3 regions of the Tessaracoccus yangjingae genome follow, and region 2 is predicted to be linked to each of the others. Evidence: predicted binding sites of a transcription regulator. Region 2 holds the regulator's gene; each other region holds the start of a gene.

Evidence for each region. The regulator LexA, encoded in region 2, represses DNA repair genes until DNA is damaged. The targets are predictions, from matches to a motif close to TCGAACANNTGTTCGA.
Region 1: a site for LexA is predicted at 1,496-1,511, ahead of ACZK5D_RS08590 (DUF6504 family protein). Genes of this name have one in related genera too.
Region 3: a site for LexA is predicted at 2,848-2,863, ahead of ACZK5D_RS02730 (HNH endonuclease signature motif containing protein). Genes of this name have one in related genera too.

What each region holds. Positions count from the first base shown of each region.
Region 1 is NZ_JBUZNN010000004.1:311,638-315,912, reverse strand. Features, by position in the region: gene ACZK5D_RS08600 (formate/nitrite transporter family protein) at 1-246, shown strand, start outside; gene ACZK5D_RS08595 (phytoene desaturase family protein) at 257-1,381, opposite strand; gene ACZK5D_RS08590 (DUF6504 family protein) at 1,647-1,949, shown strand; gene ACZK5D_RS08585 (DNA polymerase III subunit alpha) at 1,949-4,275, shown strand, end outside.
Region 2 is NZ_JBUZNN010000003.1:254,365-258,639, forward strand. Features, by position in the region: gene ACZK5D_RS06430 (vitamin B12-dependent ribonucleotide reductase) at 1-601, opposite strand, end outside; gene nrdR (transcriptional regulator NrdR) at 654-1,169, opposite strand; gene ACZK5D_RS06440 (hypothetical protein) at 1,347-1,679, opposite strand; gene lexA (transcriptional repressor LexA) at 1,879-2,613, shown strand; gene ACZK5D_RS06450 (ATP-dependent DNA helicase) at 2,632-4,275, opposite strand, start outside.
Region 3 is NZ_JBUZNN010000001.1:574,278-578,552, forward strand. Features, by position in the region: gene ACZK5D_RS02725 (winged helix-turn-helix domain-containing protein) at 117-1,328, shown strand; gene ACZK5D_RS02730 (HNH endonuclease signature motif containing protein) at 1,409-2,779, opposite strand; gene ACZK5D_RS02735 (S8 family serine peptidase) at 3,020-3,889, shown strand; partial or broken gene ACZK5D_RS02740 (dTDP-4-dehydrorhamnose 3,5-epimerase family protein) at 3,951-4,275, opposite strand, start outside.

The DNA of each region.
Region 1 (4,275 bases), on a different contig from region 2:
GACTCCATCACCATGGCGCTCACCATGGTGATGTCGGTGTTCATCTTCGCGTTCCTTGGCCTCGAGCACTCGGTGGCCAACACCATCCTGTTCACCATCGTCGGCTTCGGGCCGGGCATCGACGTGTGGCCGGCCATCGGCAACGTCGCGGTGGCGCTCCTGGGCAACTTCATCGGCGGCGGCGTGCTCATCGGCATCTACTACGCCCACGTCAACGACGACCGCCGCCTGACCCGCCGCGCCTGACCCGGCCCGCCTACCGCCGCGCCCGGTTCGTGGGGCGCGCGTCCTCGCCGGTGAGGCGCTCGTGCAGCTCGTAGACCGCCAGCGCTGCGCTGGCGAGTTCGGCCCAGGGCTCCGGACCTGCTGGTGAGCACGACGACGCGGCCGGCGTCCCCGCGACCACGGGCGGCCGCCGGGTCCAGGCCCGCGCCGACGCCGGCTCCACGCCCCACGCGATGTCGGGCCGCGCCCGCCGGTAGTCCCACGTCAACTCCCGGCCGGGGATCCGCCAGCCCAGCACCGGCGCTGGGCCGGTGTGGTCCACCGTCTCCGCCGCGCCGCCGGCCGCGACATCGGTCTCCGCCTGCCCGACGGCGGGCGCCCGCGCGGCCCGCGCCCACCGGGGCCGACGGGGGAGGCAGTCGACGGCGGGCCCGTCCCCCGCCCCGTCGACGATCTCCACCCGGCGCGTGGCCAGCCGCCCCTCGAGCACCTCGATCAGCCTGCCCCCGGGCTGCGCGCGGCCGGCGTCGTCGACCACCTGCCACCGCCCGAACGTGCGCTCCACCGCCAGTCGGGTGGCCAGCAGCCCCGGCGCCCGCCGCGACCCCGTGCCGGCCACCGGCGCCAGGTCCAGCACGATCCGCGCCAGGTGGGGATGCCCCGCCCTGTCCGCGACATCGGCGAGCGTGCGGTCCAGCAGCAGCGCCCGGCGGTCCGCGGCGGTGCGGGGGGCGTCCGGCCGCTCCACCCCGAACCGGCGCGCGGCCAGCCAGGCGTCGTCGAGGGAGTCGAGGAGGTCCCGCCACCGCCCCGCGACACCCTCGCCGTACCTGGTGCTCAGCACCGCGAACTGCCGCCCGCGTTCGGTGGGCAGCGCCAGCTCCGCGCCGTCGTCGAACCGGTGGACGGCGGGCGGAGCCTCCACCAGCGCCATGCCCGCGCGGGCCAGCTCGGCCTCCAGCGGGCGGCCCGTCTTCTTGAACAGGTCCCGCCAGGTGGCGGGCAGCGTGACGACGGGGGGAAGCGTCCCGCGCTCCGCCGCCCAGCGCCCCCCGAGGGGCCCGCCGGCCAGGTCGAGGCGCACCTCGTGGCCCAGCTTCGCCAGCCGCGCGGCGCAGGCCATGCCGGCCAGCGTGCCGCCTCGGATCGTGAGCATGCGGCCCAGGGTATTGCCTCGAGGCCCCGGCGTGCGGCGCGGAATCACCGGTGGGGAATCGGCCCACCGGAGGGCTTGACGTTCTGTCGGAGGGGAGGCATATAGTAGTTACTACCGCACGCCTGTTCGATTAGTTCGGGGAAGCTCTGGTTGAGCAGGCCGCCGCGGTATGGGCCGCCCAGGCCCCGGCTCAGCCTCGACCCCTGAGCCGGGCCCTGGGCTCCCGGGTCGAATCGCACACACCACGGATCCCCGGGAGGCACCCATGCGCACCTATCACGAACCCATCCACGTGCTGTTCCGCGACGAGCCGCGCCAGTTCATCTGGCGGGACCGGCTGCTGCTGGTCAAGGAGGTCCAGGGCCGCTGGAGCCGCGCCACGCCGTGGTGGACGGGCCGCCAGGTCCGCGCCGCGCGGGGCGAGGAGGTGGCGCCCACCCAGGGGGACCTGCTCGCCGAGCAGGAGGTGTGGCGGGTGGAGGCCGGCAACGGGCGGCACCGCGGCGTCTACGAGCTGACGCGCACCGTGGACTCAGAGGACTGGGTGCTCCGGGCGGTGTTCGACTGATGTCGGACTTCGTCCACCTGCGGGTGGCCTCGGGCTATTCCTTCCAGTACGGCGCCTCCCACCCCGGCGAGCTCGTGGCGGAGGCGGTGCGCCACGGCATGGACGCGCTGGCCATCACGGACCGCGGCGGCCTCTACGGCGCGGTGCGGTTCGCGAAGGCCTGCCTGAAGGCGGGGGTCGCGCCCATCGTCGGGGTGGACCTGGCCGTGCGCCCGGAGGGGTGGCGGGCCGGGAGGCGCCCCACCGCGGCCCGCGGCGGCCAGCTGCGCGACGAGCGGCTCCCGCGCGCCGTCGTCCTGGCCACCTCCAGGGCGGGGTGGGCCACGCTGTGCGAGCTCATCACCGCCGCCCAGCTCACGGGAGAGCGCGGGGATCCGGCGGTCTCGCTGGAGCTCATCGTGCGGCACTGCGCCGGGCGGGACGCGGTGGTGCTGCTCGGCGCGGACTCGGAGGTGGGCGAGGCGCTCGCCGCGGACCGCCCGGACCTGGCTGAGGCTGCCGCCCGACGGTGGCGCGCGGAGCTGGGCACCGCTCTGGTGCTGGCCGCCACCAACCATCAGACGGGCGGCCGCGGGGCCGGGTCGGCGCACCAGGCCGCGGGCACCATCCGGCTGGCGCGCAGGCTCGCGGTCCCCGTCGTGCTCACCAACGCGGTGCGGATGGCGCGGCGGGAGCAGGCCGCCACCGCGGACGTGCTCGACGCCGCCCGCCGGCTGGCCCCGCTGGACGTGCGCACCATCGACAGGCGCAACGCCGAGGGCTACCTCAAGCCGGGGGAGGCCATGCGGGCCGCGGCCGACGAGGCCGCCCGCCTCGCCGGGGAGCCGGACGGGGCGGCCCTGCTGCGCGCCACCCGGCACCTCGCCGAGCGCTGCCGGCTGGACCCCGTCGGAGACGTCGGCCTGGGGGAGATCAGGCTGCCCGAGTTCGAGACGCTCGGCACCACCGTCGAGCTGGCGCCCTCGGTGCTGCGCGCCCGCTGCGAGGCGGGCCTGGCGCAGCGCTACGGCGCCCTCACCGCGGAGGTCACCGGGCGCCTCGACGACGAGCTGGCCGTCATCGGCAAGCTGGGGTTCGAGTCCTACTTCCTCACGGTCGCGGACGTGGTGGGCCTCATCCGGGGCCTCGGCATCCGCTGCGCCGCCCGCGGCTCCGGCGCCGGCAGCCTGGTCAACTACGCGCTCGGCGTCTCCGGGGTGGACCCCATCCGGCACGGCCTGATCATGGAGCGGTTCCTCTCCCCGCTGCGGGTGGCGCTGCCGGACATCGACCTGGACGTCGAATCGGCCCGTCGCACGGAGGTCTACGACAAGATCCTGGCCACGTTCGGCGGCCAGCGCGTGGCGTGCGTGGCCATGATCGAGACCTACCGGGTGCGGCACGCGGTCCGCGACGTCGGGGCCGCCCTCAGCCTGCCGCCGGTGGAGATCGACGCCATGGCCAAGGCGTTCCCGCACATCCGCGCCCGCGACGCCCGAGCCGCGCTGCGGGATCTGCCGGAGCTGCGCGCCGCCGGCCTGGGGGAGCAGCGGCTGGACGTGCTGTTCTCCCTGGTCGAGTCCCTCGACGGCCTGCCCCGGCACATCGCCCTGCACCCCTGCGGCGTGATCCTCAGCGACTCGTCGCTCGGGCAGCGCACCCCGCTGGAGGCCAGCTTCGGCGGCTACCCCATGAGCCAGTTCGACAAGGACGACGTGGAGGACCTGGGCCTGCTCAAGCTGGACGTGCTCGGCATCCGGATGCAGTCGGCCATGTCGCACGCGCTGGACGAGATCCGGCGCACCTCGCCCGCCGGCCCGCCGGCGCTGATCGACGAGCTGGACCCCTTCGACGACCCGGCGGTCTACGACATGATCGCCCACCGCGCCACGCTCGGCTGCTTCCAGATCGAGTCTCCGGGCCAGCGGGAGCTGGTGGGCAAGTTCGGCCCCGAGACCTTCCACGACCTCATCGTCGACATCTCCCTCTTCCGCCCCGGCCCCGTGAAGTCGGACATGATCACCCCGTTCCTCGAGGCGCGGCAGGGCTGGGCGGAGCCCGAGTACCTGCACCCCAGCCTCATCCCGGCCCTCGAACAGACCCAGGGCGTGGTGGTGTTCCACGAGCAGATCATCCAGATCATCTCCATCGCCACGGGCTGCACCCTGGCCCAGGGCGACGAGGTGCGCCGGGCGCTGGGGGACAAGGAGGGCCAGGCGCAGGTCAAGGAGTGGTTCTGGCCCAAGGCGGCCGCCCGCGGCTACGACGACGCGCTCATCGCCGAGATCTGGGGCATCCTCGAGTCGTTCGCCTCGTTCGGGTTCTGCAAGGCGCACGCGGCGGCGTT
Region 2 (4,275 bases):
GCAGCTCCTTCGACGAGCGGATGCGAGACAGGTTGAGCCCTGCGCCGGAGCCGCCCTTGAAGATGAAGCCCTCCTCCTTGTACCAGTTGAGGATCGAGTCCATCGAGTCGTCGACGCTGAGGATGAAGCAGGCGCTGACCTGCTGCGGCGAGGGGGTGCCGACGTTGAACCAGACCGGGGAGTTGAACGAGAAGTACTGGTTGAGCAGCATCCAGGTGAGCTCGTGCTCGAAGATCTCGGCGTCCTCGTCGGAGGCGAAGTAGGCGTAGTCCCGCCCGGCCTTGGCGTAGGTCTTCACCACCCTGTCGATGAGGGTGCGCAGGCTGTCTTCACGCTGCGGGGTGCCCAGGGCGCCGCGGAAGTACTTGGTGGTGACGATGGTGGACGCGTTCACGCTCCAGGACGAGGGGAACTCGACGCCGCGCTGCTCGAAGACCGTCTCTCCGGTGCGCCAGTTGGTCTGCACCACGTCGCGGCGGTCCCACTCCACCTCGTCGTACGGGTGGACACCCTGCTTGGTGAACACGCGCTCGATGACGAGCCCCTTGCCCTGCGCGGACCCCTTCGTTCGCGTGGCGCGTGCTGCTGCTGTCGTGGTCATAGTTCTTCCCCTCGATCTTCCTGGTGTGCTGGGTGATGCTGCTGAATGTGTGTCAACTGATGAGCGGCTGCTGCGCCGACGCGACTTCGATGGGGACCGCGCCCGCGCGGAGTTCCTTCTCCGAGGCGCTGAGCCGGAGCAGGTCGATCTCGCGTTGGAAGTCGTCCACTGAGTCGTAGTTCTTGTACACGCTGGCGAAGCGCAGGTAGGCCACGGAGTCCAGTTCCTCGAGCGGGCCGAGGATGGCCACACCGATCTGCTCGGCCGGGATCTCCGCCTGGCCCGACGAGCGCAGTGACTCCTCGACGCGCTGGGCGAGCGCGGCCAGCTGTGCAGCCGTCACCGGCCGCCCCTTGCAGGCCTTGGACACGCCCTTGATGACCTTGTCCCGGGAGAACGACTCGACCACGCCGGAACGCTTCACCACGGTCAGTACGATCTGCTCGACGGTGGTGAACTTGCGCTCGCAGACGGGGCAGAACCGCCTCCGCCGGATGGCCGAACCGTCGTCTGCCGCGCGCGAATCCGACACCTTGGTGTCGGCGTTGCGGCAGAACGGGCAGTGCATGACCGGCGGACCTTCCCTGGGCGACAGCGGAGGGCCAACCTTGCCACGCTATGGCCGAGACCACAACTTGTAGGGAAATGACACCGCTGCAACTACTAGATATAGGGACAGCCTAGGCGCGGCCTGGCGCAGAGGCAAGGGCGAAACGCCCATGGATCCAGCCGGAATCCGCGGGATTCAGGGCGAGACGTGCGCCCAGGCGGGATCCCCGGCGACGTAGCGGACGGCCGGGTCCGGCTGGGCCATGCTGAGGAACTGGGCGCCCGTGACCGCGACACCGACCGCGGCCAGCAGGCCCACCGCCGCGACCTTCACCGCCAGCAGCGGAGACACGCGTGCCGGCCGCGACACCTGGCAGGAGGCGACGACGCCTACCCTCCCCGGAGCGACGGGCCTGGCGGGGTGGGCCTGCGGGCCGACCTGCGCGGAGCGGCCTGACGGCGCGGCGGTGACGACCCGACGCGCGCCCGCGTCGACAACCTGGAAGCGAACCGTGCTGGTGGCGGTCATGGCAACCTCACTCCTCGTAGAACGTCTGTTCGATATGAACTCTAGCGGATCCGCCGCCCGAATGAAACACCCGTTCTAGCCGGGCGCCTCTTCGTGGCGACCTGCACAGTCCATCGCCGACCACTGACAGTTTCTGCGGCATGCGCGACACACCGGCCGCATTTAGAACACACGTTCGCGGCCGCAGTAGGCTGTGCTCATGGCTGATGAGACGAAACGCCCCAAGCGGGGCCGCCCCACGAACGCATCCATCGAGGCCGAGTTCGGCAACATCGCGTCCTTCCCGGACGGCCCCGAGAACTCATACGGCCTCACCACCCGGCAGCTGGCCATCCTGCGCGTCGTGCAGCAGTCCATCGAGGAGGTCGGCTATCCCCCGAGCATCCGCGAGGTGGCCCAGCGGGCGGGCCTCGCCTCGACGTCGAGCGTCACGTACCAGCTGAAGGTGCTGGAGGAGAAGGGGTTCCTCCGCCGGGATCCGCACCGCCCCCGGGCCGTGGTGGTGACCATGCCCGGCGAGGCCGAGATGGACTCCACCCAGAGCTTCGACGCCACCCCCCGCTCGGTCACCGCGCCCCTGCTCGGCCGGATCGCGGCCGGCGGCCCCATCCTCGCCCAGGAGCAGGTGGAGGACGTGTTCGCCCTCCCCAAGCAGCTCGTGGGAGACGGCCAGGTGTTCCTCCTCGAGGTACGCGGGGACTCCATGATCGACGCGGCCATCTGCGACGGCGACTGGGTGGTGGTGCGCCAGCAGCCCGACGCCCACAACGGCGACATCGTGGCCGCCCTCCTCGACGACGAGGCAACGGTCAAGACGTTCAAGCGCAAGGACGGCCAGGTGTGGCTCTTGCCGCACAACCAGGACTACTCCCCCATCGACGGCACGCACGCCACCATCATGGGCAAGGTGGTCGCGGTCCTGCGGAGGCTCTAGGAGACCGCTAGCCGGCTGCTATTCAGCGCCTCGGAGGCGTCGCAGCGCCTGCACCGCGACGTCCCCGTCGGTGGTCATCCAGAATCCCGGCAGCGAGGACTGCAGGTAGTCGCCGTACCGCTTGGTGACCAGCCTGGGGTCCAGCACGGCCACCACGCCCCTGTCCTCCATCCGACGGATCAGCCTGCCGGACCCCTGGGCCAGGAGCAGCGCGGCGTGTGAGGCGGCCACGCGCATGAATCCGTTGCCCCCGGCGTCGTCGACGGCCTTCTTGCGCGCCTTCATCAGCGGATCGTCCGGGCGCGGGAAGGGGATCTTGTCGATGATGACGAGCTGGCAGGTCTCGCCCGGCACGTCGACGCCCTGCCACAGCGACATGGTGCCGAACAGCGAGGTGCCAGGATCTGCGACGAAGGTGCGGGTGAGCTCGGAGAGCTGTGCGTCGCCCTGGCACAGCAGCGCCAGGTCCGGGAGCTCGCGCCTGCAGTACTCGGCGGCCTGCTCTGCGGCGCGACGCGACGAGAACAGCCCGAGCGTGCGGCCGCCCGCCGCCCACATCAGCTGCGCGATCTCGGCCAACGTGGCCTCGTTCATGCCGTCGCGGCCCGGTGGCGGAAGCCTCTTCGCCACGTACAGGATGCCCTGGCGCTTGTAGTCGAACGGCGAGCCCACGTCCACGCCGCGCCAGGCGAACTCGTCGGGGGGGTCTGCGTCGTCGGTGAGCCTGTCGTTGTAGTTCAACCCCATCGAGCTGGCCGCAGCCTCGAAGGAGCCGCCGAGCTCGAGCGTGGCCGAGGTCAACACCGTGGTGGTCTCCGCGAACACCTGGTTGCGCAGCAGTCCGGCCACGTTGAGCGGCGCCACGTAGGCGGCGCGGCCGAGGATGTCGGATTCGGTGACCCACACCACGTCCGCCTCGGACAGCTTCGCGATCCGCTCGGCGACGTCGAAGATCTCCTTGACCGCCGCGGATGCCTGCAGCCGCTCAGCGTCGTCGGTGACCTTCCCGAGCGCGCTGACCACCCTCCGGGCCACGTCGCGGAGCTGGGCGGCCGCGTAGGGCAGGGGAGCGGAGCCGGCGGTGATCCGCGTGAGCTCCGATTCCGCGAGCGCCTCGCGCAGCACGTCGGCCTGGTCCAGGAAGTCCACGCCAAGATCGTCGTCGAGCCAGGGCAGGGCGCGTCGCGCCGTGCGCTCGACCACGCCGGGGGTGAGCTCGTCGGTGGCGGCGGTGGTGATGCGGCTCACCAGCTCGTGCGCCTCGTCGATGATCACCGCCGCGTGCTCCGGCAGGGCGGTGCCGCCGTGCATCGCGTTGATGGCCAGCAGCGCGTGGTTGGTCACCACCAGCTGAGCGCTGCGCGCCTCTTCACGCGACGCCTCGACGAAGCACTCGGCGCCGAACGGGCAGGTGGCCACGCCCAGGCACTCTCGGGTGGGGATGGAGACCTGTGCCCATCCTCGGGCGGTGTGGGAGGGGGCGTCGTCACGGTCCGCCAGGCCCTTCCGCTGCGCCTCCTCCTCGATCCACTCACGCAGGGCCAGCACCTCGATGCCGAGCTTGGACACGTCGTCCGACGGCGAGGCCGCCTCGGCGAGGGCGGTGCTGCCCACCAGCGAGTCCTGCTCCGGCCGGCCGCCCGAGCGCGCCCGGTAGAGGCA
Region 3 (4,275 bases), on a different contig from region 2:
AGCGTCCGGCTTTCGCATGGTTCGCTGGTTGAGCCCGCCGCGGCGCGAAGCGCCCGCTGCGGTGTCGAAACCCCCTGCGACCGGTGCAGGCACCCAACCACCAATACGCTGTCCCAATGCCGCGACACCTGAGCACAGCCGAAGCCAGACGCGTCGCCGTCGCCTCGCAGGGCCTAGCCGCCCCGCGCCCGAGCACCCTCACCACGGCCGCGGTCAACCGGGCCATCGGACGGATGGGTGTGCTCCAGATCGACTCGGTCAACGTGTTCGAGCGCTCCCACTACCTGCCGATCCTGGCGCGCGTGGGCCCGTACCCGAAGGCCACCCTCGACGCGCTCCTTCACCACGACCTCGGCACCACCCGCACGCCCCGCCTCGGCCGCTACACCGAGTACCTCGCCCATGAGGCCACCGTCGTTCCCGTGGCGGACTGGCCGCTGTGGCACTGGCACCGCGCGGCCCCGAGGCGCCCCGGGTTCGAACAGTGGGCCGACGAGCACAGGACTCTCGTCGCTGAGGTCCTCCACGAGTTCGCCCACCGCGGCCCTCTGCGCATCCGCGACCTCGACCATCCGGAGAACGTCTCCCTCGGTGGCGGCTGGTGGAACAAGAACGACGTGCACTGGGCGGCGCAGTACCTGTTCCGCACCGGCGATCTCGTCACCGTCGGCCGGCAGCGCTTCGAGCGCATCCTCGCCCCCGCGGACGTCCTCCCACCCGAGGCCCGCGAGCCCCTCCCCAAGCGCGACGCCGTCCGCGAGCTCATCCGCCGCGCCGCCGTCGCCTACGGGGTGGCCACCCTCGACGACCTGGCCGACTACCCGCGCCTCAAGACCGCCGACGCCCGGCAGGCCGTGGAGGAGCTCGAGGCCGACGGCGTGCTCGAGCCCGTGACCGTCGACGGGTGGGCGAAGCCGGCCTGGATGCCCGCCGGTCGGCGCGTCCCAAGGAGGGTCGAGGCGGCGGCGCTGCTCAGCCCGTTCGATCCGCTCATCTGGTACCGCCCTCGCGCGGAGCGGCTGTTCGACTTCCACTACCGCATCTCCATCTACACGCCCGCGGACCAGCGCGAGCACGGCTACTACGTGCTGCCGGTGCTGCTCGACGACCGGATCGCCGCCCGGGTGGACCTCAAGAGCGACCGCAAGGCCGGCGTCCTGCGCGTCCAGCATGCCCACGTCGAGCCCACCCACGAGGGCAGCGCCGACGACGTGGCGAGGCGAGTGGCCACGCTTCTGACGGAGGCCGCCGAGTGGCAGGGGCTGTCCGACGTTGCTGTCACCGGCCCCGGCACCCTCGCCCCCGCCCTGGCGAAGTTCCTTCCCTGAACCCCACCCGTCGCCCCCCACCGCGAGAGCGCACACTCGTCCCCCGACAAGGGCAGTCAGGCGTTCCAGAGGTCCGGGCGCTAGAACTTCCTCCGGGCGGGGCGCCCTCGGTGGTGGGAGAGGTAGAGCTGCATCCGTCTCGTCGGTGCGATGACCGGTTTCCGGGTGACCGGGTCGAAGGTGATGGTCCATTGGTCCGCGGTGTCGTTGAAGCGTTGCGGCTCGACCACCGCGTGGTGGTGTGCGCAGAGGAGGACCATATTTCCCAGCGACGTGGGCCCGTCGAGGTACCACGGAACCACGTGGTGCGCTTCGCAGGCGATGGCCGGGGCGGTGCAGTTAGGGAAGATGCACCCGCCGTCGCGGATGGTGAGCGCCTTACGGAGGCCGGGGGTGACGAGCCGCTCGGTGAGCCCGACGTCCAGCACCTCGGACCTGCCGCCGAGCACCACGGGGGTGAGGTCTGCGTCGCAGCAGAGCCTGCGCAGGTCCCCGGGCGCGACCACCGCACCGGAGGCCAACACGCCCGCGGCCTCGGCGCGCTCGCGCAGGTCTGACTCCTGGATGGTGACGACGATCCGCGGCCGGTCTCCGGCCACCGTCGGCGCCCCGCGATGCTGGGAGGCCATCACCGTGAACGCATCCGCCCGGCGCTGCTCGGGGGTGCGGCCCTGGTCCGCGGCCACGTGGTCCCGCAGCATCTGCGGGCCGGGGCGCGCCGCCCGGACATCGGCGAGCCGATCCCGCGCCGCCCGTCGGTCCGCCTGCACGTAGGCCTCGACGGTGGCGATCAGCGGCGCCGCGTCCACGGCCGGCAGGGATCCGCGGAACCACACCGAGCCGTCGCCGTCGTCTCCGTAGCTGAACGACCGCTTCGCCTTCGCCCGCCGTGCCTGCGCCTCCACGTCTGCCACGCGCTGCTCCGGGGTGGGCACCTGCTCCGGCGCGACCTCCGCCAGCACCATCGGCGCCAGCTTCGACAACTCCCGCGGGGTGGTGCTCCCGGCCCTGCCGAGAAACACCTCCTCCGCCCGCTGCAGCTGCTCGGGGCTCAAGGTGGCCGGCAGCTGCGCCATGCCCTTCGTGATGGCGACGGCGTGCGCGGGGGAGACCTCACCATCGAGCGCCGCCTTGGTGACCTGGGGGTGGGTGGTCATGTCCCGCGCCTGGAACACCTGCGCGGCAGCCTCCTTGGCATCGCGCTGCTCACTCACCGCCAGGAAGGACGTCAAGGGGGTGCCGGCCGCCCTCATGGAGGCCTGCGCCCGGTTGGCCTCGTCGGTCAACACATGGGCCAGCGACTCGAGCCGCTCCGACAGCCTCCGCGCCCGCTGCATCAACCGAAGCCTGGCCGGCGCATCGAGCGCCGCCCGTTCCGCGTGATCCACCAGCGACAGCGTGGATTCCAGCGCGCTGAGCGCCTGATCCGTGGTGAGCCGCCGCTGGTGCATGCCCCCATTTTAATCGAACATCAGTACCACCCCAAGGCCTCAAGGCAACCGTTACCCAATCGTGATAATCGACCACCCGTGCGCGAGTCGGGGGAAGGAGGCGGGCCACGGCACTCCGCCAACAGCCCACCAACGAGCCCACACGCGGTCCCAGGCGACCACCCAAAGGCGAAGGGCACCGCACAATCCCCCCACACGGCCCCCACCGTGACATGCTCCCCATGAGTGGAGGGAGAGCTCATGTCGGAGGACCACCCCTGGCCGGTGAGCGACGTGGCCGAACTCGAGGCCGGCGTCGACGTCGCCGCCCAGATGCTCCAGCGCTACAACCCCGCCCTCGACACCTGGGACCTCCCCAAGACCGGCGAGTTCTGGGACGCCGTCGCCGATGCCCACCGCGACACCCACACCGGCCGCGACACCACCGTCGCCGTCATCGACGGAGGCTTCGACACCACCATCCCGGCGCTCTCCAGCTTCCCCGTCGACGGCGACGACCCCGGCCGCACCGCGCACGGCTCCGTCGTGGCGCTGCTTGTCAGGCAGGTGGCTCCGGAGGCCCAGCTCAGGCTGTTCACCGTCACCCGCGACGGCGCGGTGGACCCGGACCTCGTCGCCTCAGCGATCCGCCGCGCAACGGCCGACGGCGCCCACGTCATCAACCTCAGCCTCGGCTGGAAGGTCGAGCTGCCGGAGGAGGTGCTGCGCGACGTGTCGCCGTCGCAGGTGGTGGGCTGGCGCAGGCACCTCCGCCTCCCGTCGCATCCCGTGAGCGACGCCGTCGCCGAAGCCCGCGCACAGGGCGTCACCGTGGTCGCGGCCTGCGGCAACAAGGCCACCTCCGTCCTCATCCCGGCCGTCACCGACGACGCCGGTCTCCGCTGGTTGAGCCCGCCGCGGCGCGAAGCGCCCGCTGCGGTGTCGAAACCTCTCGCGCCCGGTGCAGCGACCCGACCCGCCCCTACCCCCGCGACAGCGCCGCGACGATCACCCCGACATACTCATCGATCTGCCCTGCCGCGACCCTCGCAGCTTCCGCCCCGCGTCGGTAGGGGTCCGCGACCTCGTCGCCGTCCTGCACGGTGCGGTTGTTCCACAGGTGGTCGGTGACCCCCCGCCGCGACACTTCAGCGGGCAGGTCCCGTAACACCCGGGCGGCGTGGCCGATGACGTAGACCTTGCGGCCCATGGCGGGCCATTCGTCGAGGATGTATCGACGGTGTTCGCCGGCCATGGTGAGGATCAGGTCTGCTTCCTCCACCATGCGGCGGGTCAGTTGCCTGGCGCGGTGCGCGTCCCCGGCCCCGGGCACGGCGAGCTGGTCGCCCATCGGGGGGTCGATGCCCATGCCGACGAGCGCTCTCACCCCCGCCGAGCTGAACTCCAACCCCTCCGGGGCGGCGGCGTTGGCGGCGGCGTCGGCGTAGGCGGAGCGGCAGATGTTGGCGGTGCAGACGAACAGCACCCGGTACGGCCGCGTCTCCTCCGGGTCCGAC